DNA from 3 places in the Lactiplantibacillus sp. DA1 genome. Region 1 is predicted to be linked to each of the others. Evidence: predicted binding sites of a transcription regulator. Region 1 holds the regulator's gene; each other region holds the start of a gene.

Region 1 (10,762 bases):
TCAATTTCATATTGCGTGACTTTACTATAATGAGATGACACTTAAGAATTTCAAGTTGACAGCAGTACGCAAAAAAGCATTTGTATGGAACTTTGTAAAAAGAAGACCATAGGGAAGTTGTAAATTGATGGAACGAGCGCTGCTTTGTCATGAAAGTACTTGACCAGCTAGCGGGTTACTTTTCGAATATGACAGTTCAGCTAGCCGAATGGAACTGCCGAATCTTAAGCATTAATCTAGTCGTTGGCAGCCGTCACTAAGTTGGCCGCATGTATTGAATCAATCCGGTAGATCGTGATGGTGATACTTGCCAAGTTACCATTGAGTGTGCCTAAAATTGTCAGTGGTGAGACAGAGTCGCCAATCCGGACTTGCCAATCACAGCTGATTTGATAGTCGAGTGTGTCGATACGAAGTTCAAAGCGCTGTCCATTGAGTGCTCTAAGGAAGATACTGGATGATGACAAGCTAATGACATCTCCATCGAGTGGGGCGTTAATCACAGTGTCTGTTGGTTGCATGGTAAGTAGGCCTATTTGTTGTGGGTGAGCGGCTGCGGGGAGGTCCTGATAAATGCCTGCGACTGGAGCTTGAAGTTTAGTCTGATCATGATGACGTAAAAACCACATATTAACGCACTCCTTACTTAAATAATTGATTTAACTACTGTTATTTAAACTCAGCATAGATTATGGAACCCGTCCCAGGTCAAGCAATTGTTTGCAATGTTTTTATGTCAAAATGATATAATAGTTGAGAAATCTTAAGATGATTCACGAATGAGGTGATCCAAGTGGATTTTGTCGATTTGACACCGATCGCATTAACACATACGCCACTGGGAACACGCGGACAGACTCCGCGCAGTCATAATTGGCAATTGGATTGGCAAAAACTGGCCTGTTTGATCGAAGATAATCACGATGTCATAGCACAGGTCGAAGCGGGGTTAGCAGAGGACTGGTTAAATACGCATGGCACCATATGGGACAGCACTCAGGGTTATCACCGTTATCCAAATGATCAGCGGGAGTTTGATGACACTGTCTTTTGGGCAGCCTCAACTTGGGCAACACCTGCAATCGTCGTTACTTTTCATAATGAACTCAGCCGTGCATTCAGTTGTTGTCGGCTTGGATCTGATCCAGACTTTCATTACTTGGGACCACTTGGAAATGGAGATTAACTCGTTATTGTTATTAACAAATTGGAGGGAAATAAGTGAAAGTTGGCATCGATAAGTTGCACTTTGCAACGTCACATTTATACGTTGATATGGCTGAGTTGGCGGTAGCGCGTCAAGCTGAGCCCGATAAATATTTGATTGGTATCGGTCAGTCTAAGATGGCAGTGATTCCACCTAGTCAAGATGCAGTTACGCTCGCGGCGAATGCTGCCGCACCAATGCTAACGGCTGAAGATATTGCCGCCATTGATTTGTTAGTTGTTGGAACCGAATCGGGTGTTGATAATTCGAAAGCAAGTGCCATATACGTGGCTAAATTGTTGGGGTTGAACCGGCGCGTCCGCACGATTGAAATGAAGGAAGCATGTTATGCTGCGACTGCTGGCGTTCAGTTGGCCCAGGATCACATTCGGATTCATCCTGATAAGAAGGCCCTAGTTATTGGTAGCGATGTGGCTCGTTATGGGTTGAACACGCCGGGAGAACCGACTCAGGGTGGCGGGGCGGTCGCCATGTTAATTAGCGTTGATCCTCAGGTGTTGTCATTGGGGACTACAACTAGTTTACTTAGTGCCGATGTAATGGATTTCTGGCGCCCGTTGTACCATACAGAAGCCCTAGTTGACGGTAAATACTCATCTAATATTTATATTGACTATTTCCAAGATGTTTTTAAAGATTACTTGAAAACAACGCACACACGTCCAGAAGCGATGACGGCATTGGCCTTTCATTTGCCATATACAAAAATGGGACTTAAGGCACTTCGGAGCGTTTTGCCACTAGTCGATGATGACCAGCAAAAACGCTGGCTGGCTCATTTTGAGCATGCGCGTCAGTTAAACCGGCAAGTGGGCAACTTGTATACTGGGTCACTCTATTTAAGCTTATTATCGCAATTATTAACAGATCCGCAGTTACAGCCGGGCGACCAATTAGGACTATTCAGTTATGGTTCTGGTGCAGAGGGGGAGTTTTATACTGGTGAACTCCAGCCTGATTATCAATTGGGCTTAGACTCTGGCTTACCGCAACGTTTAGCCCGTCGTCGACGAGTCAGTGTCGCGGAATATGAGACATTATTTAATCAGCAACTGCAATGGCAAGCTGAAGATCAGGTTGTGTCAGTTGCGGATGATCCACACCGCTTTGTGCTAACTGGACAAAAAACTGAGCAACGTCAATACCTGGATCGCGAGGCTTAATAAAAAAGCACTTGATATTAGCAAAATTGCTAGGCAAGTGCTTTTGTTATTTGAAATTATTAGTGATGATTTGGCCATCTTTAACACTAAGTAAGGTTTTATCAGTTGTATCTGGCTGTAGCAGTTGAATGGTATAACCAGCCGCTAGATTCTTTTTAAGTGACTTAGATAAGGACTTGAAGTTTGACGTAATTGTCGTGATGGCTTTTTGATTTTGTGACGGATATGACTTGATTGTCTTTAAAGATTTGACGTATTTTTTGCCGGTTGGGGTGATCGTATAAGTTTTGGTTGCTTTCGTAAATGCGACCGTCCCGATTGACTGATAGTTCGCTTGCAGCTGTTTAAGAATGTTTTCTTCGTTTAACTTAGTCGTTGCTGCAGCTTGTTTAGCGCTACCTTCGTTGAAAATAACCTGTGAGGAACTTAAGCTCGTCGATTTTGATTTGCTAGTACTTGTACTAGTTTTAGCACTTGATGCTGCTTTGCTGGTAGTGTGCTGTGACTGGTTGTAAGGCCAATACGGTAGTTTGATAACAGCATAAATAGTGACCACAGCGCTTAAGACTGTTATGAACGTTAGAAATTTCCAACCACCACCGGTTTGACGTGCATAAATCACGGAAAATAAAGCTAATAGAAAAACAATCAAGCCCATAATGGCTAGGAACAACATGTAACCAACTCCCAATGTTTGAAATAATATAATTATTATACCATTGAACTATTGGCTGTTTGACACCGAATTAAAATATTTTGAAAATGAGGGGACAAAATGACTAATTTGCTGACGACACCACCACTTTTTTTACCTAGTCATCTTGAAAATCAGGCACCGATGGCTAAGTACATGCGTGACCAGTTTCAATTTCTGGGGGTTAAAAGTCCGGAGCGTAGGGAACTGTTTCGACCGATTCGTCAGGCGAGTCACCAACTAACGGTACACCAGTTACAACACTGGCTAGTTTTTTATTATCAACAACCTTATCGCGAGTATCAGTACGTGGCAATTGACCTTGCGCGGGCCAATCTGCGCCGACTAACACCGGCTCAGTATCAATGGTGTCAGCAGCAACTTACGGTGACGCCGTGGTGGGATAGTGTTGATGCGTGGCGTAAAGTACTAGCAACGTACATTCTGAAGCACGGTTGCTTAGAACAAGCGGGGCCAGTGTACTTGCGCGCTACTGACAAATGGGTTCGGCGAGTGGGGATTACGTTACAGTTAGGTTGGCAGCAACAAACCAATGTTCAGTATTTACGGACGGCCATTTTAAGCAATCAATGCGATGAAGATTTCTTTATTCAAAAGGCGATTGGTTGGGCGTTACGCGATTACAGTAAGACTGATCCGGCATGGGTCCGTGAATTTCTGGCAACGACGACTTTGTCACGGCTTGCTCAATGTGAAGGGCAAAAATATTTATAGCGCATGTCTATAAATATTGCGCTACGCGGGAAATAAGCGAGTAAGGACCGTGACAATAAAAAAAGATGACGGCTAAGGTCATCTTTTTGATCATTAATACTTATTGAAAAAGCATGTCGCGGTATAAACCAACAACTTTACCTAGGACGGAGACGTTGTTCAGAATAATTGGTGCCATCGTATCATTCTCGGGTTGGAGGCGGTAATGATCGGCTTCTTTGAAGAAACGTTTGCACGTCGCTTCATTTTCATCGGTCATCGCAATAATGATGTCGCCGTTGTCAGCTGAGCTTTGACGACGGACAATAACTTGATCACCATTCATGATGCCGATATTGATCATACTTTCGCCTCGAATCGTTAGCATGAATAGATCACCACCGAATGATTCTAATTCCTTAGGGATCGGGAAGTAGTCTGTGGCTTCCTGGACCGCTAAGATGGGTTGCCCAGCGGTTACGGTTCCGAGGACTGGAATTTGATGCGGGGTGGTTTCGACTCCCAAGGCTTCGAAGCCAGCGGGCGTTACTTCAATGGCGCGGGGCTTGGTGGGGTCTTTTTGAATGTAACCCTTCTTTTCAAGTCGTGAAATATGGCCGTGAACGGTTGAAGTCGAAGATAAGTCAACGGCTTCCCCAATTTCACGAACAGTTGGCGGATATCCTTTTTCATTGACGCGTTCATAAATAAAACGAAGAACGGCCATTTGTTTGCTTTCCGATGTTTTACTCATCTTGGCACCTCATTTATTATTTTCATTATTGGTTAAACCAATTGTAGCATAGCGTTTCACAGCTTTCAAACAAATGTTCGGTTGACAAACGCTATTAATTGATTTACGGTCTGTTTTCGTGTATATTGCATTGATGAAAGGGGCTGCTACTTTGATTTCAAAAGAATTGCTTGCTCGGATCAATGAGTTAGCTCATAAGGCGAAAGCCGAGGGCCTCACCGAGTTGGAAGAAGCGGAACGGCAAGAGTTACGGCAAAAATACTTGCAGGAATTTCGGGCCGGGTTCCGGCAACAAGTTGAGATGCTGCAAGTCTATGATAAAGATGGTAAAGAGGTTACGCCCGAAAAGGTTCGCCAGGTACAACGTGATCGTGGCCTGCGGGATGATTAACCGATTTCAGGAAAATTTGTCAACTGACAAATTTTCCTTTTCTTTTATTATTAATTTGTGTAGACTAGTTTAATGAAGACTGTAATAAGGGAGGGGAATGACTGTGTCTACTGGAATTTGGATTTTAATCGTCGTTATCGGCGTATTAGTTGGGTTAACTGGTGGCTTCTTTGGTGCCCGGCATTATATGCAAAACTATTTGAAGCAAAATCCACCTATTAGTGAAGAAATGCTTCGGAGCATGATGATGCAAATGGGTCAACGCCCATCCGAAAAGAAATTGCACCAGATGTTAAATTCAATGAAAGCTGCTTCTAAAAACGATAGTAAGTAGTGTTGATAATAAAAAAGTGCCGGTTCGCAATCGCGATTACCGACACTTTTTTATTGTATGATTAGCGCTTAGAATTAGTTGTTGCGGGATCGATGTATTTGAATGTTGGATCAATTTGGTGATCCAGCTGGTCAAAAGCACTGAGCATTTTAGTCTCAATTTGTTTCTGGCCGGCATCATCTAGTTTAAGTTTTCGATCGATGTAGATGGGTTCCCCAAAACGGACAGTGACGCGTTGTCGGCTGAAGAGCTGTTTGAAGGTCAATGGTCCTTGGTAAACAGTTGGGACGAGGGGTACGCCAGCCATTTTTGCAATAACTATCGCGCCACCCTTGAGTTCTTGTGAGTGTCGCGTTCCTGAAGGGTACATAATTAGTGAGAGTTTTCCGCTTCGCAAGAATTTGACAGGGGTCTTGATCGCGGAGGGTCCAGGATGTTGGCGGTTGACAGGAAAAGCATTGGCATGGACGAGAATGAACCGCAAAACAGGGTTTTTAAATAATTCTTCCTTAGCCATAAAACTAAACTTCATTGGACTACCGGCTAAGGCATAATATAGAGGATCAAACCATGTTCGGTGTGGGCCGACTAAGATGTAGGCGCCCTCAGGAAGGTTGGCACGTCCTTGATAGCGGGGCCGACCGTTAATTATGGTGATGATCAGTCGGACTAGTCCGCGCATAAAAGAATAAAACATCACGATCTTCCTTTCGTTTACTAACTGCTCACAGTATGACGAAATTTGGCAAATTCTGCAAGTTAATTGTATGATAGCTTTGCGATGATTTTAATGGAGGGGGTGGCCGAGTATGGCTGACGTCACGTTACACGCTGATGAGCGTATTGATCAATTATATAGTAAAGATATTCAAATTATTCAGAGTTCTCAAGTGTTTGCATTTTCACTAGATGCCGTTTTACTGGGGAACTTTGCGCAAGTTGCGAAGGGGATTAACAGTCAGATCGTGGATCTCTGTGCTGGTAATGGCGCCGTGGGATTGTTTGCCAGCGCCAAGACTCGCGGTCATATTACAGCCGTAGAAATTCAACCACGGTTGGCGGACATGGCACAACGAAGTGTTATCTTGAATAATTTAACACAACAGATGACGGTTCTAAACGAAGACTTACTGACAATCACGCAACAATTACCGAAAGATTCGGTGGACACGGTCCTATGTAATCCACCATATTTTAAAGATCAGCCCCAAAGTGTTAAAAATCCTAATCCACATCTGGCAATTGCGCGTCATGAATTATCGGCCAATTTAGATCAGATTTTGGCTGTGAGTAGTGATTTACTAAAAATGAATGGTAAGGCTTATTTCGTTCACCGTCCTGAGCGGCTGGACGATTTATTCATCGCAATGGCTAGGAATCGGTTAGCACCCAAACGCATTCGGTTTGTGCATCCTAAGGCCGGGCGAGAAGCCAACATGGTGTTAATTGAAATGATCAAAGATGGCAAGGCCAATGGCGTTCGGATTATGCCGCCGCTTGTGGTATATCAAGATAATGGTGAGTATGGAGAAGAGGTGCACACGCTACTTTATGGCAAAGGTTGATAAGACGGTTACGGTCGACGCCGCAACGAAAAAATATTATTTTTATGTATTGTTATGTGCTGACCAGTCGTTGTACGGTGGTTTTACAGATAACTTACAACGCCGGTTAGCAACACATAACGCTGGCAAAGGTGCTAAGTACACACGTGTAAAATCACGGCGCCCCTTGCAATTAATTTATCATGAAACTTTCAATGACAAATCAAGTGCGTTGAAGGCCGAATACGCCTTTAAACACCAATCGAGAGCTGCCAAGCTAAATTACTTGTCAGCTCACGATGTAAAAATTTAGCGAAGTTTTCACAATTAATGATTCTATTTCTGGCATTTACTGTTATAATATTTACTGTATCAATATATAGGAGGAATTTTTGTAATGAAAATTATTGCATATGCTGTACGTGATGACGAACGTCCATTCTTCGATACTTGGATGAAAGAAAACCCAGATGTTGAAGTTAAATTAGTTCCAGAATTACTTACTGAAGACAACGTTGACTTAGCTAAGGGCTTCGACGGTGCCGATGTATACCAACAAAAGGACTATACTGCTGAAGTATTAAACAAGTTAGCCGACGAAGGGGTTAAGAACATCTCTCTTCGTAACGTTGGTGTTGATAACTTGGACGTTCCTACTGTTAAAGCGCGTGGCTTAAACATTTCTAACGTGCCTGCATACTCACCAAATGCGATTGCTGAATTATCAGTAACGCAATTGATGCAATTATTACGCCAAACTCCATTGTTCAACAAGAAGTTAGCTAAGCAAGACTTCCGTTGGGCTCCAGATATTGCCAAGGAATTAAATACCATGACTGTTGGTGTTATTGGTACTGGTCGGATTGGCCGTGCTGCCATCGATATTTTCAAAGGCTTCGGCGCTAAGGTTATCGGTTACGATGTTTACCGGAATGCTGAACTTGAAAAGGAAGGCATGTACGTTGACACCTTGGACGAATTATACGCCCAAGCTGATGTGATTACGTTACACGTTCCTGCATTGAAGGATAACTACCACATGTTGAATGCGGATGCCTTCAGTAAGATGAAAGATGGTGCCTACATCTTGAACTTTGCTCGTGGGACGCTCATCGACTCAGAAGACTTGATCAAAGCCTTAGACAGTGGCAAAGTTGCCGGTGCCGCTCTTGATACGTATGAATACGAAACTAAGATCTTTAACAAGGATCTTGAAGGTCAAACGATTGATGACAAGGTCTTCATGAACTTGTTCAACCGCGACAACGTTTTGATTACACCACATACGGCCTTCTACACAGAAACTGCCGTTCACAACATGGTGCACGTTTCAATGAACAGCAACAAGCAATTCATCGAAACTGGTAAAGCTGATACGCAAGTTAAGTTTGACTAATCTCGACAATAATTGATTAAAAAAGCGCTACTCAGATGAGTAGCGCCTTTTTGTATTCGTACCAGGTTCATTTTCACTAACAACAGTTGCGTAACTAACAGAATTACTGTGACTTAGGATTCGCTGGTTAGGATGGTAGTGAAGGGTATCACCAAAAGAAGTCGCCCTAGCTGAACTCTAGGGCGACTTCTTTGAGTAGTGCTTTAATTACTGATGATACAAAGTCTTGAGTAATACAACTATGATGCACTAGCAGCTTGTACTAAAGCTATTAGTAACTCGTTTAATTCCGCTGGACTTTGGATAATTTGATCCGGAATCACACTAGGCGTCATCTGCTCATTTTGCCGGTGATTGAACCAAAAGGTCTGCCAGCCGGCGTGTTTAGCGCTGGTCATATCTAATGCGGCGTTATCGCCAACATAAACGGCCTCGTTGGCTTTAATGCCAACTTGGTGGGCCCAGGTGGTGAAAATCGACGGGTCTGGTTTAGCAATGCCCAATTCTTCAGAAATGAAAATATTATCTGGGTGCACAAAATGCTCAATTTGTAATTGATGTAATTTTTGATGCTGAATGGGTGCCGGCCCGTTTGTGATGATACCAATTTTGAAAGCGTGGCTAAGCTTAGTTAACGTTGCGGCGAGACCATTGAAGAGACAAATATGGTTTAAGGCCTGTTGATAGGCCATTTCAAATTGGATCGCCCAATCCATGCTGATACGCTCAGTAATGGGTGCCAGAGCATGCCGAATACGGGCTGTTTGCCAGGCTTCTAGGCTCATGGCTGCGTCCGTCACCTGATTAAAGGTGCGGTCGTTAAAATCATGAAACCGATTAAAAATTTCTGCCAATTCAGGATCGCTTAAACGCTGGTTAAAAGTTTTGGTTAGCGCAGTCGTGAATGGTGATTTTTGATCATATAACGTATCGTCAAGGTCAAAAATGATGGCTTTTATCATTATTAAGTGAGCCCCCTATGCGAGATTGTATTTTAACACACTTTACCCAATTCACAAATTATTGATGAAATTGCTTGCAAGCACTAGTGATTTTCGGTATACTAATTTTCGGTGTTAAAACCAATTCACACCTACTGGGATAATTATGGCGGTGCTCGGGAGAGTGTCATAGTTAGTTGAGCAGTGGGGAGGAATAAAACAAATTTTTTGGAGGCACATTTATTATGGCTATTATTTCTATGAAACAATTGCTTGAAGCCGGTGTCCATTTCGGTCACCAAACTCGTCGTTGGAACCCAAAGATGAAACCATACATCTTTACGGAACGGAACGGCATCTACATCATTGACTTACAAAAGACGGTCAAGATGATTGATTCAGCTTACAACTTCGTGAAGGACGCTGCAGCTGATGATGGTGTTATCTTGTTTGTTGGGACTAAGAAGCAAGCCCAAGATTCAATCGAAGAAGAAGCAACCCGTGCTGGTCAATACTACGTTAACCATCGTTGGTTAGGTGGGACTTTGACTAACTGGAATACGATTCAAACTCGGATCAAACGGCTTAAAGACTTGAAGAAGATGGAAGCTGATGGGACCTTCGAACGTTTACCTAAGAAGGAAGTTTCATTGTTAATGAAGCAACGTGCCAAGCTTGAAAAGTTCTTGGGTGGTATTGAAGATATGCCTCGGATTCCAGATGTTGTCTTCATCGTTGATCCTCGTAAGGAACAAATTGCGGTTAAGGAAGCTCAAAAGTTGAACATTCCGATCGTTGCCATGGTTGATACCAACACTGATCCAGATGACATTGATGTTATCATCCCATCAAACGATGACGCAATTCGTGCCGTTCGCTTGATTACTTCTAAGATGGCTGATGCTGTCATTGAAGGCCGTCAAGGTGAAGACGAAGACGTTACTGAAGATTCTTTCAAAGATAGCAAGGACGCTAAGAAGTCCGTTGACTCATTGGAAGACATCGTTGAAGCCGTTGAAGGCGACAATGACGCTAAGTCAGACAAATAATTAATTGAAATAATTAGGCTGCCTAAAAATCGCGGACCATTACGGCCTGATTTGACGGGCAGCTTTTTATTTAAAATCAAGATACTCAAAGGAGAGTAAACTATGGCAAAGATTTCTGCAGCACAAGTTAAAGAACTTCGTGATAAAACCGGTGTTGGTATGATGGACGCTAAAAAGGCGTTAGTTGAAACTGAAGGCGACATGGAAAAAGCCGTTGACGTTTTGCGTGAAAAAGGGGTTGCCAAGGCCGAAAAGAAGAGTGGCCGAGTTGCCGCTGAAGGTATTGCTGCCGTTGCCATCAAAGACAACAAAGCTGCCATTGTTGAAATTAACTGTGAAACTGACTCGGTTGCTTCAACTGACAAGTTTAAGGATTTAGTTGCTGAAGTTGCTGATAAAATTGCTGAAGAAGAACCTGCTTCAGTTGATGATGCTTTAGCTTTAAAGACGACTAATGGCACAGTCAAAGACGATGTCATCGAAACGACTCAAGTAACTGGTGAAAAGATCAGCTTACGTCGTTTCCAAGTTGTTGAAAAGGGTGCTGACCAAAA
Region 2 (10,762 bases), 190 kb from region 1:
ATAATAACATGCTCGGCCAAATGGGGATTGATCTTGGTGATAGCTTAGGGGCCTTAATGCCGAAGAAGCGGATCCAACGGACGATGCCAGTTGCGGAAGCACGGGAAATCTTAGTTCGCGAAGAATCCGAAAAATTAGTTAACAATGCTGATATTTATCACGATGCAATCGTACGTGCTGAAAATACTGGGATCATTTTTATTGATGAAATCGATAAGATTACTAAGGGTGGCCAACAAGGTTCGGGTGAAGTTTCACGTGAAGGGGTTCAACGTGATATTCTACCAATTGTTGAAGGATCGCAAATTTCAACAAAATACGGGCCCATCAATACGGATCATATTCTGTTTATTGCTTCAGGCGCCTTTGCAGAAAGCAAACCAAGTGATTTGATTGCTGAATTACAAGGCCGCTTCCCAATTCGCGTTGAATTAGATGATCTAAGTCAAGACGACTTTGTTAAAATTTTAACGGAACCAAAAAACGCCTTGATCAAGCAATACATTGCTTTGATTGGGACTGACAATATTAAAGTGACGTTTACGATCGAAGCCATCGAAGCGATTGCGACGATTGCTTATAAAGTTAACCATGAGACTCAAAATATTGGTGCGCGCCGGTTGCACACTATTTTGGAAAAGCTCCTAGAAGAATTGCTGTATGAAGGACCAGACATGGAAATGGGTGAAGTCACGATTACAGAAAGCTATGTTAATGACCGCATCGGAAACATCGCGCAGGATAAGGATCTTAGTCGCTATATTTTATAAGGGGGACGTTTACGCGGATGACAGTAGAATTAAAGAATGAGTACCTGACCGTTTTAATTAACGAGGCCGGGGCTGAGCTAAGTAGTGTCAAATCTAATGATGGTATCGAGTACATGTGGCAGGCCGACAAAACTTTTTGGGGTCGGCACGCACCCGTGTTATTTCCAATCGTTGGTCGATTGAAGAATGATCAATATACCGTTGCTGGTCAGGCTTATCATATGGGACAGCACGGTTTTGCCCGTGATAACGATTTTACGGTCGTGAAGCAAACGGCAACGCAAGCAACGCTTGAACTGACTGATAGTAGTGCAACGCGGGACATGTATCCGTATGCGTTTCGCTTACGCTTGATTTATACGTTGACGGATCATGAATTAACCGTTAACTACAATGTGCATAATCCAGCTAATCAAGAATTACTGTTTGCGGTTGGGGGGCACCCGGCCTTTAACGTGCCACTTGCTGATTCAACCGCAACTTTAGCTGATTATAAAATTACGGTGGCGCCACGGAAGGTTTATTCACATATTCCGTTACAAGCACCGTTAAATGATGCGGCTAATGCGGATGATTTTGACTTAACGAAACCGTTGGCGCTCAGTCGAGACTTGTTTAAAGATGATGCCTTGATTTTAGCGCTGGATCATCATGAAACGACATTGATGTTGGATACTGATCGGGATGATCATGGGGTGGTCATGACGATCGAAGACGCACCATATGTCGGCATGTGGTCTCCATACCCCGCAGAAGCGCCATTCGTGTGCTTAGAGCCATGGTGGGGCATTGCGGATAACGTTGATAGTGATGGCCAATTAAGTCATAAGATGGGCATTAATCGGCTTGCAGCGAACCAGACGTTTGATGCCAAATATGCGATTAGCTTTTTCTAACTAAAATTACGATGATTTAGCAAAACCGGTCGACAGGCTTGACCGGTTTTTTGGTGTGATCAGAAAGTTAAGCATAAGCATTTTGTATCATGTTACTTTAACTAAAACAACAACAAAGCCCAGCAACTAAGCTTACCGATTTCTAAATAAAAGACCACTCAATAATGAAGTGGTCTTGAAAGTCACGCGATTATTTGCGGTTGGCACGTTGCTGACGCCGCCAACCGAGTCCGAAGTGCACTAATGATTCGGTTCCGTTTTTGATACGTGCAATGTTACTGCGGTGCCGATAGAAGATGAAGAGGGTCAATACAAAGGCCACGAGTGATAGCAGCCAATCTTGATAGTAAAAAATCGCAATCAACGTGACGATTGGAAAGGCCGTCATACTAGCAACACTAACCATACTGGTCGTATAAACCAACAGTAGCATGATGGCACTAGCAATCAAGAAAAATTCCCAATTATAAGCCAGTAAAATTCCGGCACTGGTGGCAACGGCCTTGCCACCTTTAAAGCCGATGTAAATTGAGAAAGTATGTCCTAAAATAGCTGCTAGTCCAATCAATAAGGTATACCGGTTATTCATATGAAACAGCAAGGTCGGTTGCAGTGCTGCAATGGTGCCCTTTAGAATATCCATCACCATGACAATTGTTCCAGCGGTCGGACCCAGAACCCGATATGTGTTGGTGGTTCCGATGTTACCACTGCCTGCTTGACGAATATCAGTGTGAAAGAAAAACTTGCCAATAATGACACCCGAAGGAATCGCGCCAATTAAATAGGCGATGATCAGCATAATTATTATTTTCAAAGTTGGTTCCTCCTGCAATAGAATCAATCAATATTTTAGCATTCTTTTTAAGATTGTGGGAATTAATTGGTTTAAAAAATGATGTTTGCGTGTCAAATTATGAAATTAAAATGATTTTTTGATAATTTTTATATGGCTAAAAGCTGACGGTAAAGGCCTTTAAAGCGCTAACTAGCAAATTAACCACGCGTTTTAAGAACTAATCGCGACCACTAATAAGTTTATTCATTGAACTGGCGCTTAGAATCAACATGAGGTAAGCTAGTAGGTGGCTTTAATTTTTTAGTTGTATCGTTTATCACGAACGTATGTTTGCTTTTTGGATCAGTAACGTGTATGCTAACAGATAATGAGCATATGTGATAATGAAATTTTCAATACGATTACGTCTTGACAGGTCGAGGCTTTTAGGACTATTTTATTACGGTTACCTTAAAGTATTACTTGATGAGGCAGATTTATAAATATCAAAGGAGTTGTGAGAATGGCCAAGAAAAGCCCAAAATATGATGATTCTTCAATCCAAGTACTTGAAGGATTAGAAGCCGTTCGGAAACGTCCCGGAATGTATATCGGTTCTACGGACGGCCGCGGACTCCATCACTTAGTTTATGAAATTGTTGATAATGCGGTTGATGAAGCCTTAGCTGGCTATGGTAAAGAAATTAACGTGATTATTCACGCTGATAACAGTATCACCGTTGTCGATCATGGTCGTGGAATGCCGGTTGGAATGCATGCATCTGGCATTCCAACACCTGAAGTTATTCTAACAGTCTTACATGCTGGTGGTAAGTTCGGCCAGGGTGGTTATAAGACCTCTGGTGGGTTGCATGGGGTCGGGGCAAGCGTCGTTAATGCGTTGTCGTCCGAATTGACGGTAACGATCATCCGTGATGGTTACCGCTATGTTGAGCACTTCAAAGATGGCGGGCATCCCGTTGGTACCCTCGAGAAGAAGGGGAAGACTAATAAGCCAACTGGAACGACGATGACCTTTAAGCCGGACGCCAGTATTTTTACAACGACGGTTTATAATTTTCAAACGTTGGCTGAACGGTTGCGTGAATCCGCATTCTTACTTAAAGGTGTCAAAATTACGCTGACTGATGAACGGGAAAATCAGCAACAGGAATTAGTCTTCCATTACGAAGATGGTATCAAGGCGTTTGTCAGTTACCTCAATGAAGATAAGGACACCCTCGGGGATATCATGTTCTTTGATGGCACTAAGGAAGGCGTCGAAGTTGAAGTAGCTGCGCAGTACAACGATGGCTATTCGGAAAATTTGTTGTCATTCGTCAATAACGTGCGGACGCCCGATGGTGGGACACACGAGGTCGGGTTCCGCAGTGCCTGGACGAAGGCGTTCAATGAATATGCCCGCAAAGTCGGCCTATTGAAGGACAAGGATAAAAATTTGGAAGGCTCTGATGTTCGTGAAGGGCTATCCGCTGTTATTTCATTACGGGTACCGGAAAATCTCTTACAATTTGAAGGTCAAACTAAGGAAAAGCTTGGGACACCCGAAGCCCGGACGATTGTTGATAATATCGTGAGTGAACAACTCCAATTCTTCTTGATGGAAAATGGCGAATTTGCGCAAATGTTGATTCGCAAATCAACGAAAGCTCGTCAGGCCCGTGAAGCTGCTCGCAAAGCCCGTGATGAAAGTCGAAACGGTAAGCGGCGGCACAAGCAAGAACGGTTACTTTCTGGGAAATTAACGCCAGCGCAGTCTAAAAACGCTAAGAAGAATGAATTGTTCTTAGTCGAAGGGGATTCGGCCGGTGGTTCAGCTAAACAGGGGCGTGATCGAAAATTCCAAGCTATCTTGCCATTACGTGGTAAGGTATTGAATACTGAGAAAGCCAAATTAGCTGATATTGTCAAAAATGAAGAGATCAACACCATGATTTACACAATTGGTGCCGGCGTTGGCCCCGAATTTGACCTTAAAGCAAGTAATTACGATAAAGTCATTATTATGACCGATGCCGATACCGATGGTGCCCATATTCAGATTCTGTTACTCACGTTCTTCTACAAATATATGCGCCCAATGATTGATGCTGGCAAAATTTACATCGCTCTGCCACCGTTATATCGGTTGCAAAAGAAGCAGAACAAGCAGTTGCGGACGGAATATGCTTGGACCGATGAGGAATTAACGCTTAAGACGAAGTCATTTGGTAAAGGCTACGCATTGCAACGCTATAAAGGACTTGGCGAAATGAACGCTGAGCAATTATGGGAAACAACCATGGATCCTGAACAGCGGACACTAGTTCGAGTTCGCATCGATGACGCGGCGTTAGCGGAAAAACGAGTCACGACTTTAATGGGTGATAAGGTGGAACCTCGTCGGAAATGGATCGAAAGTAACGTTCACTTTAACTTAGACGAAGACGGATCATTACTAGATAACGAGGCCGTCTCATCCGCACATGAACAAGCCGACGAAGAATTGGCACAACAGCTAAAACAATAGAGGGGGTCGTAAAATGGCAACTGAACAACCAAAGATTCAAGAACTAACCCTTGAAGACGTCATGGGCGACCGCTTCGGCCGTTATTCTAAATATATTATTCAAGAACGGGCCTTGCCAGACATTCGTGATGGCTTGAAGCCAGTACAACGACGAATCCTATACGCGATGAATCAGGACGGGAATACCTTTGACAAGGCCTTTCGTAAGTCCGCTAAGTCAGTCGGAAACGTCATGGGTAATTTTCATCCCCATGGTGACTCTTCGATTTATGAAGCAATGGTGCGGCTTAGTCAGGACTGGAAGCTGCGAGAACCGTTAATTGAAATGCACGGGAACAATGGTTCCATGGATGGTGATCCGGCTGCCGCCATGCGGTATACCGAGGCGCGTTTGAGTAAAATCGCTGGTGAAATGCTTCAAGACATTGATAAAAAGACTGTTGATATGGTCCTAAATTTTGATGACACGGAGTATGAACCCACTGTTTTACCGGCCCGCTTCCCTAACTTATTAGTTAACGGGGCAACGGGGATTTCGGCCGGTTACGCAACGGAAATTCCGCCGCATAACTTGAGTGAAGTTATCAACGCGATTTTATTCCTGATGAATCATCCTAAGGCAACACTTGAAGACTTGATGGACTTTGTCAAGGGACCTGATTTCCCAACTGGGGGGATTATTCAAGGATTGGCAGGCATCAAGCAAGCCTATGAGACTGGTCGTGGGCGTATCGTGGTACGGTCACGAACCAAGATCGTGCCGCTTAAGGGGAATAAATCACAGATTGAAGTTTCAGAGATCCCTTATGAAGTTAACAAGGCGCAATTGGTGAAAAAGATTGATGAAATTCGCATTCTGAAGAAGATCGAAGGAATTGCCGAAGTTCGTGATGAAAGTGATCGCCAAGGATTATCGGTGGTGATTGAATTGAAGCGTGACGTCAATGCAGAAGGTATTCTGACATACTTACTCAAAAATACCGATCTACAGATCACTTATAACTTCAACATGGTCGCTATTTATCATCAGCGACCTGAACATGTTGGCCTCAAAACAATTCTAACGGCCTACTTGGAGCATCAACGGGACGTTGTAACCCGTCGAACTCAATTTAACTTACAAAAGGCTGCTGATCGCCAGCACATCGTTCAAGGCTTAATCAAGGCGATGTCTATCCTCGACCAAGTGATCAAGACGATCCGTGGTAGCAAGGATAAGAAAGATGCCAAGCAGAATTTAGTTAGTCAATTTGATTTTACTGAAATTCAAGCAGAAGCCATCGTGACAATGCAACTATACCGGTTGACGAACACCGATGTGACTCAGTTAGAGAAAGAAGCTGCTGAATTAGCTAAGGCCATTAAAGCCTATCAACTGATCTTGGCAGAACCTAAAGAACTCGATAAGGTCTTACGGCGGGAGTTGAAGGCTGTTCAAAAAGCCTATCCAACTAGTCGGTTGACTGAAATTCAAAATGAGATTCAAGAGTTGAAGATTAAGACAGAAGTTGTGATTCCACAAGAGGACGTGGTTGTCATGATTAGCCACGATGGTTATATCAAGCGGACTAGTTTGCGGTCGTATTCGGCCTCTGAGCCTGATGATAATGGACTTAAAGATGAAGATTATCCAATCTACTTAGCTAAGAATAGTACCTTGGATCATTTGATGATGTTCACCAACATGGGCCATCTGATTTACCGACCGGTTTATGAAATAACCGACGCCAAGTGGAAAGACACTGGTGAACACATTTCTCAGACGATTGGACTGGCCGACAATGAGCGCATCACGTGGGTCTATTCTTTTGAAAATCTTAAAGCTACTGGGAAATTCTTAGTGGCAACTAGTGACGGTTATATCAAACAAACCGCTTTTGCTGATTACACGCCGGGCCGAACTTATAAGACCCGGGCTAGCCAGTTTATAAAAATGAAGTCAGATGATGCAACCGTTGTGACGGTCAAATACTTACCAGCTGCGCCAACGGGAACTCTGATTCTGATTACGCAACATGGCTATGGCCTGCGCTATGATTTGAGCGAAGTCCCAACAATTGGTGCGAAGGCGGTCGGCGTCAAGTCCATGGATCTGCGCGATGATGCGATTGTGCGGGCTGCCATTGCGGCTGATGATGATGTGATTGCCATGATTACGCAGCGTGGTTCGTTTAAAAAAATGAAAGTGGCCGATCTCCCAGTGACGAGTCGGGCCCGTCGTGGGGTACAAGTTTTACGAGAACTGAAGAATAATCCACACCGGGTTGCTGACTACGTCTTAGTGGCTAATAATGCTAATGGGGTAGCACTTGATATTTTGACTGATCGTGGCAAGCACCATTCAATTTTAAATGACGATCACCCAGTCAGTGCGCGTTATTCTAATGGTTCCTTTGTGGTTGATACTGACACGGAAGGTAAACCTGTTGCCATGCAGATTCATCCCATTCCACTAACTGTATAGTTTTTAATGCGAATGCTTGCACGTTAACGGGCATTCGATTAAGATAATATTATGGCAGGGTAAAAGATTATGAATTAGTTAAGCTTTATTTACCGATAACAACCGCTTGCTTTCATCTTGAATCTTGTATAAAATTATAGATATTATAAGATGGCGATAAGAAGAAAGGATCAGGTAAAATTCATGAAAACAACTCAAGAAAGTATTTTCTCATCGAAAACGTTAACGTATTTCTTGCAACTAGCTGAAACGATGAATTACACGCAAGCAGCTCAAATTTTAGGAATTACGCAACCAGCATTGACTCAACAGATCAAGAAACTAGAACGTACGGTTGGTGCTCCTTTGTTCTATTCTGTTGGAAAAAAGTTACGTCTCTCCGATGCAGGTTACACAATGCTCAATGCGACACACAGCATTTATAACGTTCTCAACAAGGCGACTGATGAAATTCAACAAACCACGAGTGCAACTCAAGGGACGATTAATATTGGGGTTTTAGCCTCAATTGAGGATCACGTCTTTGAAGATTTTGCTATCAAGTATTATGAGGCCAATCCGAATGTGATTATTTCATTACACATGTTGACGCGTAAAGAGATCTGGGAACGGTTAGAAAATAACCGGATTGATTTGGCTGTCATGTACTTGCCTGATGAAAGTATTAAAAACTGGAAGCCATATCAATCCAAGAAGATTATTCAGGATGAATTACTATTTATTTCGGGTGATGAAAAGTTGGCTAAGAAGAAGCGGATTAAGTTTAAGGATACAACACTTAATCCATGGGTCACTTACCCTGAAAACTATTACTTGGATCAAGTGGTCAAAGAATCTTATAAGAACCAATTGGCGGATTTACCAACGGCCGTCGCTCGTTTTACGACCCCGCAACAAATTTATCGCTTCGTGGCAGCCACTGACACTAATACAGCTTTACCAAATTCATTTATGGTAGCTAATCCAGCAACTGATAAGCTGCATACATTATCATTTGAACCAGCCATCAAGTTCGATTTAAATTTTGTCTTCCGTAAAGATAAGGACCAAATTCCACGAATCAAGAATTTCCTTGATGAATTTGATACTTACCTACGTGCTGAAGATTATATTTCACGGCTACAAAAGATTAATCAAAAATAAGTTTTAAGGGAGTTTTGTGCTAATGAGTAAGGAATTAGTTTTTGGACATCAAAATCCTGATACCGACGCAATCGTGGCGGCCAAGGCGTTCTCATACTTTGAAAATAAAGTGGGGGCGAATACTGAAGCTGTTGCATTAGGCGAACCAAACGAAGAAACCCAATTTGTTTTGGATTACTTTGATGAACCAGCACTACGGGTGATTACTAAGGCCAGTGATGAAGTTGATAGTGTCATGCTTGTCGACCATAACGAACCACAACAAAGTGTCAGTGACATTGCTGACGTTACGGTTAGCCATGTAGTTGATCATCATCGGATTTCTGGTTTTGACACGGCACAACCATTATTTTACCGGGCCGAACCACTTGGTTGCTGCAGTACGGTCATTTACAAGTTATTCCAAGAAAATGACATTGAAATTCCTGCCAAGTTAGCTGGATTGATGTTATCTGCAATCATTTCAGATACGTTACTCTTAAAGTCACCAACTACAACGGAAACCGACGTTGCAGTTGTTAAAGACTTAGCTAAAATTGCTGATATTGATTATGAAACATATGGTTTAGCCATGCTTAAAGCGGGTACTAACCTTGACAGCAAGACTGAAAAGGAATTAATCGATGCCGATGCTAAATCATTTGAAATGGCTGGTAAAACAGTCCGGGTTGCGCAAATCAACACAGTTGACTTAGATGACGTTTTCAAGCGTCAAGCTGCGTTAGAAACAGCCGCTAAAGATGAAAACACTAGTGAAGGTTATGATTTGTTTTTAATCTTAGCTACGAACATCTTAGATAGCAATTCTGAGCTGTTAGTTGTTGGTAACCCGACGGAACCCGTTGAGAAGGCCTTTGGTAAGACGATTGCAAATAATCGGTTAAGCTTACCAGGCGTTGTTTCACGGAAAAAACAAGTGGTTCCTCAATTAACGGACGCCTTCAATGCTTAAGTTGCCAAATTAATTTAAAAGAAGCTGCCAATTATGGAAGCTTCTTTTTTGCATTTTAGAAAGATTGGGGTATGATAAACACTGTAATTAGATTGTGTACAACTTAATTACGGGAAGGACTGATAGTAATGGATAAACAACAAGATGAATTACGCCAGCGTCTGACACCTGAACAGTATGCCGTCACTCAAGAGGCCGCAACTGAACGACCATTTAGTGGTGAGTATGATAATTTTTATCAGGAAGGCATTTACGTGGATGTTGTTAGCGGGCAAGTGCTTTTTAGTTCACGTGATAAATATGATGCCGGCTGTGGTTGGCCATCTTTCACGAAACCAATCGATCAGACCAACCTCAATGAACATCGCGATGAATCGTTTGGTATGCACCGAACCGAAGTAACTAGTACACAAGCAAATTCACATTTAGGTCATGTTTTTCCAGATGGTCCGGCTGATCGAGGCGGGCTTCGATACTGCATTAATTCGGCAGCACTGAAGTTCATTCCAGTTGCCGACCTTGAAAAGGCTGGTTATGGCCAGTATCAGAGTTTATTTAAATAATTGAGTTAATAAATGGGAGGGATTTAGATGACAGAGACTGCAATATTTGCTGGCGGCTGTTTCTGGTGCATGGTCAAACCGTTTGACCAGCAGCCAGGGATTAAGTCCGTTATTTCGGGTTATACCGGTGGGACGATTGCTAATCCCACGTATGAACAAGTTGCTAGTCACACGACTGGGCACACTGAAGCGGTTGAAATCACTTTTGATCCAGAAGTAATCAGTTATGCCGACTTGGTTGAAATTTATTGGCGCCAGACCGATCCAACCGATGCTTCTGGTCAATTTCAGGATCGCGGCGACAGCTATCGACCAGTAATTTTTGTTAACAGTGAGGCGCAGCGTCGAGTGGCAACGGCTTCACGAGATGCCCTTGCTGTTAGTGGCAAGTTTGCTGAGCCGATTGTGACAACCATTGAAGATGCGAAGCCATTTTATCCCGCAGAAGCCGAGCACCAGGACTTTTATCGACGTAACCCATTCCGTTATCAGATTGAAGAGATGGGCGGACGTGAAGCCTTTATTAAACAGCATTGGCAGTAACCAGATGGTGTTTAAACGTTGAGAATAGGTAGATTTGAGACTTTCATAGCCGTTTGAACATCGTCTCGATAAATACTAGGAATACGAATAAACCAACCTGCAACCGCAGCAATCGTCGCTGGG
Region 3 (10,762 bases), on a different contig from region 1:
TCAGTGGTTAGATTGATCTAAACAGTACTGGTTGCTTGCAGGTCAATGAGTCATAGCTGATTTTGAGCCCCATCTTAGCATTTTTAATATCGATTAATAGTCGCTTCAAGAAAGTCTAATGGATTCTTGAGGCGACTATTTGATGTTAGGGCTATTTTGCGATGTTTGGCAACACCTTACAAGTTACTCGTGGCGTTGTGACTGGTTCACGACTGGATTTCGTGCTATCATTGTTTGTGTTTAGCAACATTTTGATACGGAGGAACGGATATGGAACCGGCAATTAAATACCGATTAATTAAGAAAGAAAAGCATACTGGGGCTCGACTTGGCGAACTAATTACGCCACACGGAACTTTCCCAACACCTATGTTTATGCCCGTAGGAACACAGGCCAGTGTTAAGTCACTGGCCCCTGAAGAATTGGATGCGATGGGTGCGGGTGTTATCTTATCAAATACGTACCATCTTTGGTTACGGCCCGGCGAACAGATTGTTAAGGAAGCTGGTGGCTTACACCAGTTTATGAATTGGAAAAAGGGTATCTTGACAGATTCAGGCGGTTTTCAAGTTTTCTCATTAGCTAAAAACCGCGACATTACTGAGGAAGGGGTTCATTTTAAGAACCATCTGAACGGTTCAAAGATGTTTTTGTCACCCGAAAAGGCCATTCAAATCGAAAATGATCTTGGCCCGGATATTATGATGAGCTTAGACGAATGTCCACCGTTCTTTGAAAGTTACGACTATGTTAGTAAGTCGGTTGCCAGAACGAGTCGTTGGGCTGAACGGGGCTTAAAAGTTCACCAACATCCTGATTACCAAGGCTTGTTTGGTATCGTTCAGGGGGCTGGTTTTAAAGATTTGCGTGAACAAAGTGCAAAAGATTTAGTTAGCTTGGACTTTCCCGGTTACTCGATTGGTGGTTTGTCAGTTGGAGAATCTAAGGCTGAAATGAATCATGTCTTGGACTTTACAACGCCGTTATTACCAGAGAATAAGCCCCGCTATCTGATGGGGGTTGGTTCAGCGGATGCGTTGATCGATGGTGCGATTCGCGGTGTTGATATGTTTGACTGTGTTTTACCCACGCGAATTGCCCGTAATGGGACTTGTATGACCTCACACGGCCGACTGGTGGTCAAGAATGCGGCCTATGCACATGACTTCACGCCTCTAGATGATAATTGCGATTGTTATACTTGTCGTAACTTTACGCGCGCCTATATTCGCCATTTAATTAAGGCGGATGAAACGTTTGGGTTGCGATTAACGAGTTATCATAACTTGTACTTCTTATTACACTTGATGAAGCAAGTACGGCAGGCAATTATGGATGATAATTTGCTGGAATTCCGGCAGAATTTCTTTGAAATGTACGGTTTTAACGAGAAAAACCCGAAAAACTTTTAGTGATACTGGTATTTCAGACTGTAATTTGTTAAAGTTAAAGATAGTCAAACTTTCACTTAAGATTAGGAGCGATATTAAATGGGTCAAATGGCGTCAATTCTGTTCATCGTGGTCATGTTTGCTTTCTTATACTTCTTCATGATCCGTCCGCAACGGAAACAACAACAACAGCATCAACAAATGTTAAGCAAAATCAAACGTGGTGACAAGGTCACAACGATTGGTCGGCTACACGGCGTTGTCGATGAAGTTAATGAAACTGAAAAGACGGTTACCTTAGATTGTGACGGTATTTTCTTAGTTTTCGATTTAAACGCAGTGGCAAAGATTTCACCAGCCGAAGATACAGCAGCTAAGACGGTTGCACCAGAATCAGGTGCGGCGGCTGAATCAGCAGCAACGTCTGAAGTTGAATCAGCAAGTTCAGCAACAGACAATGAGTCTGATTCTGAAGCTAAATAATAATCAAAGATAAGCGGTTGATCAGTGCTGGTCACCGCTTATCTTTTTTTAGGCTTTTTTTGGACCAAACACGCGCTTTTGAACGTACGTTCGTGTATAATGAACCTACTAAGAATAGGAGGGATAGCTAATGGCTCAGTCAATTATTGAAGCGCCCATTCGGGTGAATACGAAGCGTAAAATCATTCACGTAGATATGGACGCCTTCTATGCGTCAATCGAAGAACGAGAACATCCGGCGTATAAGACCCAGCCATTGGTGATTGCTCATGATCCGCGACAGACCGGTGGCCGGGGGGTGGTTACAACGGCCAACTATGTCGCACGACAATTTGGCGTCCATTCAGCGATGCCGGCTGCTAAAGCTTTAGAGCTGTGCCCCAAGGCAGTGTTCAAGACACCTAATTTCCCGTTGTATCGTGAGATATCCGATCAGATTCATCGTATTTTTCATGAATATACGGATATGATTGAACCGATTGCTTTTGATGAGGCTTATTTAGACGTGACCGTTAATAAAAAGCATATTCACAGTGCCGTTGAATTGGCTCATAAATTACAACAAGAGATATGGCATCAGACGCATTTGACTTGTTCAACTGGGATTTCTTATAACAAATTTATTGCCAAGTTGGCGTCTGATTATCGGAAGCCAGCTGGCGTGACCATTGTCCTGCCACAGGATGCGGAATCATTTCTGTTACGTGAACCAATCGAAAAGTTTCGTGGCGTCGGTAAAAAGACGGTTCCAAAGATGCACGATTTAGGCATCATGACCGGTCAAGACTTATACGCACAGTCCGAATTAGACTTAATCAAGCAATTTGGCAAGCTTGGATACATTTTGTACCGGCGGGTTCGGGGGAGCGACGATCGGCCAGTGGAATATTTACGAGAACGAAAATCAATTGGTAAGGAGCGGACATTCGGGCCGTTTTTACAATCGACAGCGGAAGTGAACACGCATCTGAAGGCCATTGCTAAGTTAGTCGCCACTAGTATGCAGGCACATCAACGTCATGGAAAAACGCTAGTCTTAAAGTTACGCTATGGTGATTTTGTAACGATTACTAAGCGAAGAACCTTTAGTGAATTCATTCCGAACGACGCGACTTTGTTTGATCAATATGCCGAAGAAATTTTTGACGAGGTCGTTGATACTCACTTTGATACTGGTATCCGGCTGCTTGGCATTACGTTGACAGGCCTGGCACCACTAGCTTTTGAGAACTTAACGCTGCCGCTTTATCCGAATGATAATTAATTTATTTGGCGCGGCGGGGATTCTTCGGTATACTGGAGTACTGTGACAGTTTAATCGCCACCAGTAAATTATGAGAGTAAGAAGGTTCATTTATGACCGTCCAAACAGCAATTTTTGACTTAATTAAACAAGCAAAAACAATTATTATTCATCGTCATCAACGACCTGATCCGGATGCCATCGGCAGTCAGTTGGGATTAGCAGCTATCATCAAAGCTAGTTTTCCAGACAAACGAGTATTGACGCCCGGTAAACAGTACCATGGTTTTGATTGGTTAGGGCAAATGGATGAAGTTACTGAAGCAGACTATCAAGATGCTTTAGTATTAATTCTCGATACCGCTAACCAGCCAAGAATTGATGGGGAGTTTTGGCAACAAGGTAAGACGATTGTTAAGATCGATCATCATCCGAATGATGATGCTTTTGGGGAACCACAATGGGTGGATGTTGATGCCTCCAGTACGAGTGAAATGATTTATAACTGGTTCGCGCCATTTGAATCAGAATTGACACTGACGGCTGAAGCTGCCCGCCTATTGTACGCAGGAATTGTTGGTGACACGGGCCGTTTCTTATATTCCGCTACCAAGCCAAGTACCATGCGGGCCGCAGCCGCGCTAATGGAAGCTGGCGCCAATGCCGAAGCCGTTAACCGGATTGAAGACACGATCACGTTACCAGTTGCCCGACTCTCGGCCTACGTTTATGAACATTTGACCCAACTCGATTCTGGTGCCGCCTATGTTATTCTGACGAATGACATCATGGATTCATTTGCAATTGGCGATGCTAGTACCGCTGGAGTTGTGCCACTACCAGGAAGAATCGATACCGTCAAGTGTTGGGCGATTTTTGTCCAACAAAAGGAAGGTGATTTTCGAATTCGGCTACGTTCGAAAGGGCCATCGATCAATGGCGTGGCCAAACACCATGACGGGGGTGGTCACGCTTTAGCAAGTGGTGCCAAGGCGAAGGACCAACAAGAAATTGAAACGGTGGTGCGAGAACTCGACCAAGTCGCTAGCCATTATGAGAAAGAGGTTTAACTATGACCGCAAGTTTTGAAGATTTTAAATTGCAGCCGTTTTTGATGCAGGCGCTAACTGACATCAATTTCCGCAAACCGACTGCAGTGCAGGAAAAATTGATTCCGGTAATTGCTGCTGGCCGGAGTGTGATTGGGCAGTCGGCGACGGGGAGTGGGAAGACGCATACCTTCTTATTGCCCATGATCAATCAACTGAATGCCGATGAGCACTATGTGCAAGCGGTTATTACAACGCCGAGCCGTGAATTAGCCTATCAGATTCAGACGGCGGCTAAACAATTAATTCAACATAGCCCGAAAGCGATTCATATTGGGTTATACATTGGTGGTACTGATAAGCAGGAACAAATTGAAAAGCTTAATCGCCACCAGCCACAACTAATTATTGGGACGCCTGGCCGTATTCTTGATTTAATGCGTTCACAAGCACTCGATGTTCATCGGGCGACCCAACTAGTAGTTGATGAAGCTGATATGACGCTCGACTTAGGCTTCTTGAACGTGGTTGATCAGATTGCTGGGCGGATGCCAGCTGATTTGCAGATGTTGGTGTTCTCAGCAACGATGCCACAAAAATTAACGCCTTTCTTACGTAAGTATATGAATAATCCAGTTATGGAAGAAATTCCGGTCGCATCGGTGATTAGTCCCACTATTGACAATTGGTTGATTTCAACCAAAAGTCATGACAAGAATAGTATCATTTATCGGTTGTTGACGATTGGGGAGCCCTACCTAGTGTTAATCTTTGCTAACACCAAGGAACGCGTTCAAGAATTAACGCATTATTTGCGGCAACAGGGTTTAACCGTTGCTATGATTCATGGCGATATCCAACCACGTGAACGAAAACGGGTGATGCGTGATGTGCAACAGTTGAAGTATCAGTTCGTTGTTGCAACGGATCTAGCCGCACGAGGCATTGATATTGAGGGCGTCTCACACGTTATCAACGATGATATTCCAAATGACTTGGAATTCTTTATTCATCGGGTTGGCCGGACAGGTCGTAATGGAATGGCTGGTACGGCCATTACATTATATAGTCCGGGCGAAGAAGCTAAGGTCAGTGCGGTCGAAGCGATGGGCATTAAGTTTAAGCCTAAGGCCATTCAGGATGGCGAAATTGTGGACTCATATGACCGTAATCGTCGTGCTAAACGTGGCCCTAAGCAAGAGAAGCTCGATCCAACCCTGATTGGTTATGTCAAGAAATCTAAGAAGAAGATCAAGCCGGGGTATAAACGCCGTATTCGTAAAAAGATCAGTGATAAGGCGCGGATGGATCGGCGCATTGAACAACGTGCCGCTGCACGGAATGCCCGCAAGGATCGTAAGTCTTAAGGTGTAATAATTGACGCGGATTGGTCAAAAACTACCGGACGGTGTATTGACAATCAGCAGTAAGTTTTCTATACTTTGCAAAGTAAGGACATATTTAAATCACATGTCGGTCAAGAGACACTTTGGTTGCTGGGAAAAGTGCGGTGTGGTTTAGATGCTACCTAAAAGTATGACTAGCAAACTAGTCCGTGTCTCAGCGTTAATGAGCTTAAGAGGTAAACGAACACATCGTTGCAAGCAAAGTGGTACCGCGTTAACAGCGTCTTTGCTAGCAACGGTGTTTTTTTGCCTTAAATTAAGCATGATAGAAAGGGTGCCAGAATTAAATGAAAAAATTAAGTAGTAGTGAAATTCGGCAAATGTACTTAGACTTTTTCCATGAAAAGGGTCATACGATTGTCCCAAGTGCGTCACTTGTTCCCGTAGATGACCCAACGTTATTGTGGATCAACTCCGGCGTTGCCACAATGAAGAAATATTTTGATGGTTCCGTTGTACCTGATAATCCCCGGATGACTAGCTCACAAAAGAGTATCCGGACTAACGATATTGAAAATGTTGGCCGGACAGCGCGTCATCACACGTTATTTGAAATGCTGGGTAACTTTTCCGTTGGTGACTATTTCAAAAAAGAAGCTATCAGTTGGGCGTGGGAACTCTTAACCTCACCGAAGTGGTTTGGTTGGAATCCAGATAAGTTATACATGACGGTCTATCCCAAGGATACGGATGCTGCTAAGTTTTGGGAAGCAACGGGTGTTAAACCTGACCATATCATTAAAGTTGAAGATAATTTCTGGGATATCGGCCAAGGCCCATCCGGTCCTGATTCAGAAATTTTCTATGATCGTGGTGAAGCCTTTAATAATTTAGCTGATGATGATCCAGAAAATTATCCTGGTGGTGAAAATGAACGCTACTTGGAAGTTTGGAACATTGTCTTCTCACAATTTAATCACACGCCAGAAGACACTTATGAGCCACTTCCTCGTAAAAACATTGATACGGGGATGGGGCTGGAACGGGTCGTTTCAGTCTTTCAAAATGCCAAAACGAATTTTGAAACTGACTTGTTCCTACCGATTATTCATAAAACGGAAGAATTGAGTGATGGTAAGCATTATGGCGATAATGCGCAGGACGACGTGTCCTTTAAGGTGATTGCTGATCACGCCCGGGCAATTACGTTTGCCATTAGCGATGGTGCTTTACCTTCCAATGAGGGGCGGGGGTATGTTATTCGCCGGTTGATTCGCCGGGCCATCTTGCATGGCCAAAAGTTAGGCTTAAAAGAAGCTTTCTTAGACCAATTGGTGCCAATTGTAGGCAAAATTATGGCCTCACACTATCCAGATGTTCTTAAGAATAGCACGTATATCGAAAAAATCGTGGCATCTGAAGAAAGTCGTTTTAATGAAACGTTAAATGACGGTCTGAACTTATTAAACAACTTGATTGCAGAAACTAAGCAAGCTGGTCAAAAGACTTTGGCCGGCAAGGATGCGTTTAAGTTATACGATACTTATGGCTTTCCATTTGAATTGACTAAGGAATACGCTGGCGATGAAAACTTGGATGTTGATGAAGCTGGTTTTGAAGTTGAAATGAAAGCCCAACGCGATCGTGCGCGGAATGCCCGTAGCGGTGCAAAGTCAATGGGTGTGCAACGGAGTTTGTTGATTGACATCAAGACGCCGAGTGAATATGTCGGTTATGATGAGTTGACTAATGTTCAAGGCACTTTGAATGATATTATTGTGGATGAAACCTTAGTGGATCACATTGACAACGGCCAGGCTGAAATGATTTTCAGCAAGACTCCATTTTACGCTGAAATGGGAGGCCAAGTTGCTGATCGTGGCGTGATCTTGAATGATGCCGGACAAGTGGTTGCCAAAGTGACGGATGTCCAAAATGCGCCTAATAAGCAACACTTGCATACGGTCGAAGTGTTGAAGCCAATGCACAAAGATGCAACTTACACGTTGAACGTCGATTTAGCTTTCCATAATAAGGTTGAAAAGAACCATACGGCAACCCACTTATTAGATCAAGCTTTACGTGACGTCTTAGGTGAACATACGAAACAAGCTGGCTCATTAGTTGAACCTGACTATTTACGGTTTGATTTCACCCACTTTGGTCAAGTGACTGACGAAGAGTTAGCGAAAGTTGAACAGATCGTCAATGATAAGATTTGGGCAGCACTACCAGTTAGTGCGATTCAAACTGATCAGGAAACTGGTCATAAGATGGGTGCGATTGCCGTCTTTACGGAAAAGTATGGCAAAATTGTTCGGGTCGTTTCAATTGGCGACTACTCGATTGAATTTGATGGTGGGACCCACGTTAAGAACAGTAGTGAATTAGGACTATTTAAGATTGTTTCTGAAACTGGGATTGGTGCTGGTACACGTCGGATTGAGGCCGTTACTTCGAAGGAGGCCTTTGAACTGCTTGCCGGTGAGGAACAAACTTTGAAGCAAATTGCCGCTCAAGTCAAAGCACCGAAGTTGGCTGATACGCCAACGAAGGTCAGTCAATTGCAAGCTGATTTGAAGGCAGAACAACAGCAACGGGCTAGCCTTGAAAGTCGGTTAGCTAAACAACAAGCTGGGGCAGTTTTTGATCAGGTCGATGATGTTAATGGCACGACCTTGATTGCACAACAAGTTGAAGTTTCAGGGATGGATCAGCTTCGTCAGCTCGCTGATACTTGGAAGACGAAACAATATTCGGATGTCCTGGTACTCGGGACGGTCATTGGCGAAAAAGTCAATTTATTGGTGGCTGTTAGTGATGATAAGGTCAAGGCCGGGATTAAAGCTGGCGACTTAATTAAAGCCATTGCCCCACAAGTTGGCGGCGGTGGTGGTGGCCGACCAACGCTAGCACAAGCTGGTGGCAAGAAGCCAGCTGGATTACCAGCTGCTTTGAAGGCTGCTCATGAATGGTTAGCTGAACAATAGGAATCAATTGAACGGTCATGAAAATGTTAATTGCTTTGTGTGGATCAAGTGAGACCAAGTAGCAAGCCAAATAAATCAGTGCTGTTAGGACGAATAGTTCTAATGGCACTGTTTTTTACTTATTCAATTAATTTGACGTGAATTTTGGCGATTGCGGCCAACTTTGGAGGAGTCGTGTGAGTGGCTGTCCGTATTTTGTCAGTTATTATTTAGTTATGACTGACGAGGACATGAGTGTGCACTACCCGTGGCAAAATGAGTTGATGAAAAATCAATGTAAATCAATGCCACTTTGCAGAAAATTCCCGGCTTAACCCCGGTTATTATTACGAATGTGTTACATCAAAGTGGATTGATTGTACTTCATATGGGCATTTAGTAAAATAGATAAGAAGCGGAAACTAGCGGGAGGTGCTTGATATGAGTTCATTAGACAAAACAATGTACTTTGACTTCGATAATGACAGCGTTAAAGATGTCCATGACACGTTAACGACGGTTTATGAAGCGTTACAAGAAAAGGGCTATAACCCGATTAACCAAATCGTAGGTTACTTACTATCCGGTGATCCGGCGTATATCCCGCGCTTGAAAGATGCTCGGAACTTAATTCGGAAGCATCAGCGCGATGAGATTATCGAAGAGCTTGTCAAGTCTTATTTGAAGGCAGATAAGGATGTCGATGCATGAAGTTAATGGGGTTAGATGTTGGTTCTAGAACTGTCGGTGTTGCCATTAGTGATGCTTTTGGTTGGACGGCCCAAGGTGTTGAAATTATTCGAATCAATGAGGATGCTGAAGAATTCGGGATTGACCGGGTGGCTGAACTCGTTGACGAATTGGATGCTGGGGGCTTTGTCCTAGGATTGCCGAAGAATATGAATAACACTTTGGGACCGCGGGCTGAAGCGGCCCAACATTACGGCGAGTTACTGACAGCTCGGTTTCATTTGCCGGTCGACTTTGAAGATGAACGGTTGACGACCGTTGAAGCTGAACGGATGCTGGTCGAAGAAGCCAACACCTCACGAAAGAAACGCAAAAAGGTGATTGATAAGTTAGCGGCAAGTCTAATCTTGCAAAATTACTTGGATCGCCATGGCAAACTCACACAAGAATAGCGAGGAACTAACATGAGTCAAAACCAAGATCGTAAAGATAATGATGTGATCACATTAGTTGATGACGAAGGTAATGAGACACTATTTAATATTTTATTCACGTTTGATTCAGAAGATTTCGGTCATTCATACATTTTATTGTATCCAGCAGATGCTGCGGCCGATGATGAGGTTGATATCCAGGCCTACATTTTCAATCCAGAAGATGGCGACAACGGCGAATTGCAATTGATTGAATCTGACGATGAATGGGATATGGTTGAGCAAGTATTGAATACTTTCTTAGCTGATGATGGTGGCATGCAATAGTCGCAAGTCAATTTGAGCTCGTGGACCCATGTCCGCGGGCTTTTTTAAAGGCTCGCATGCGGTTCTAACGGTCGCAAAATTATGGTAACCATGCTAGAATATTAACTGTTACTGAAAGGAAGTTGGATGTTGATGACTGCTAACAAACGCCGTTTTAAAGCGGAAATTGATGGTCATACCTACACGATCATCGGTACGGCATCTGATCGGCACATGCAAACGGTGACGCGGATGATGAATGAACAAGTGACACAATTAAAAAAATTAGCCCCCGATTTGTCGGACACGGAGATTGCGACGTTGCTTGCATTCAATGCGATTTCAGATCAGGTGGACAAACAAGCTGAATTATTGAAAATGCAAACGGATGATGCCGACAAGTAATTGCATTGTCCGTTTTTTTGCGGCTTTTCGTAATTCATTGGAACTTCGGAGGGATATCAGTGAATTCCAAAGTATTGAATACGTTAGAGTACCAACAAGTAAAACAACAATTAGCACCATACCTCGTTTCGGCAACTGGTCAACAGGCACTCAATGATTTACAACCGCTGACTGCCGTTGCAGATATCCAACGGGCCCTGGATGAGACGAATGATGGTGCCGAAGTTTATCGGTTAAAGGGCGGCATTCCTGTCGCGCGCCTAGCAGATATTAAACCGCATATGAAGCGGCTAGCGATTGGTGCAACTTTAAATGGGAGTGAACTCGGTCAAGTTGGGCGGGTTTTAAGAACGACGCGGGCAATAACACGCTTTTTTGCCGAATTATTAGAAGACGCTCCTGAAAATGATATTCGGCATCTATTTGACGAGGTTGCGGAATTAGT

The links. The regulator LexA, encoded in region 1, represses DNA repair genes until DNA is damaged. The targets are predictions, from matches to a motif close to CNAACANNTGTTNG.
Region 2: the regulator LexA is predicted to act here: its motif matches at 2,785-2,798, upstream of parE (DNA topoisomerase IV subunit B).
Region 3: the regulator LexA is predicted to act here: its motif matches at 1,955-1,968, upstream of dinB (DNA polymerase IV).

The regions. Positions count from the first base shown of each region.
Region 1 covers NZ_JAWHTQ010000002.1:336,161-346,922, reverse strand. Annotated here, with positions in the region: gene RXV91_RS04245 (hypothetical protein) at 237-629, opposite strand; gene RXV91_RS04240 (hypothetical protein) at 794-1,186, shown strand; gene RXV91_RS04235 (hydroxymethylglutaryl-CoA synthase) at 1,222-2,391, shown strand; gene RXV91_RS04230 (hypothetical protein) at 2,438-3,067, opposite strand; gene RXV91_RS04225 (DNA alkylation repair protein) at 3,167-3,820, shown strand; gene lexA (transcriptional repressor LexA) at 3,921-4,553, opposite strand; gene RXV91_RS04215 (DUF896 domain-containing protein) at 4,687-4,944, shown strand; gene RXV91_RS04210 (YneF family protein) at 5,042-5,278, shown strand; gene RXV91_RS04205 (1-acyl-sn-glycerol-3-phosphate acyltransferase) at 5,340-5,975, opposite strand; gene RXV91_RS04200 (tRNA1(Val) (adenine(37)-N6)-methyltransferase) at 6,088-6,843, shown strand; gene RXV91_RS04195 (GIY-YIG nuclease family protein) at 6,830-7,135, shown strand; gene RXV91_RS04190 (D-2-hydroxyacid dehydrogenase) at 7,220-8,218, shown strand; gene RXV91_RS04185 (HAD family hydrolase) at 8,458-9,180, opposite strand; gene rpsB (30S ribosomal protein S2) at 9,405-10,208, shown strand; gene tsf (translation elongation factor Ts) at 10,311-10,762, shown strand, end outside.
Region 2 covers NZ_JAWHTQ010000002.1:149,244-160,005, reverse strand. Annotated here, with positions in the region: gene hslU (ATP-dependent protease ATPase subunit HslU) at 1-770, shown strand, start outside; gene RXV91_RS03370 (aldose 1-epimerase family protein) at 788-1,666, shown strand; gene plsY (glycerol-3-phosphate 1-O-acyltransferase PlsY) at 1,857-2,483, opposite strand; gene parE (DNA topoisomerase IV subunit B) at 2,968-4,974, shown strand; gene parC (DNA topoisomerase IV subunit A) at 4,988-7,438, shown strand; gene RXV91_RS03350 (LysR family transcriptional regulator) at 7,622-8,581, shown strand; gene RXV91_RS03345 (manganese-dependent inorganic pyrophosphatase) at 8,604-9,533, shown strand; gene msrB (peptide-methionine (R)-S-oxide reductase MsrB) at 9,662-10,096, shown strand; gene msrA (peptide-methionine (S)-S-oxide reductase MsrA) at 10,124-10,639, shown strand.
Region 3 covers NZ_JAWHTQ010000006.1:31,502-42,263, reverse strand. Annotated here, with positions in the region: gene tgt (tRNA guanosine(34) transglycosylase Tgt) at 271-1,413, shown strand; gene yajC (preprotein translocase subunit YajC) at 1,492-1,875, shown strand; gene dinB (DNA polymerase IV) at 2,006-3,139, shown strand; gene RXV91_RS10135 (bifunctional oligoribonuclease/PAP phosphatase NrnA) at 3,232-4,188, shown strand; gene RXV91_RS10130 (DEAD/DEAH box helicase) at 4,191-5,534, shown strand; gene alaS (alanine--tRNA ligase) at 5,861-8,503, shown strand; gene RXV91_RS10120 (IreB family regulatory phosphoprotein) at 8,924-9,193, shown strand; gene ruvX (Holliday junction resolvase RuvX) at 9,190-9,624, shown strand; gene RXV91_RS10110 (DUF1292 domain-containing protein) at 9,637-9,933, shown strand; gene zapA (cell division protein ZapA) at 10,066-10,317, shown strand; gene RXV91_RS10100 (endonuclease MutS2) at 10,377-10,762, shown strand, end outside.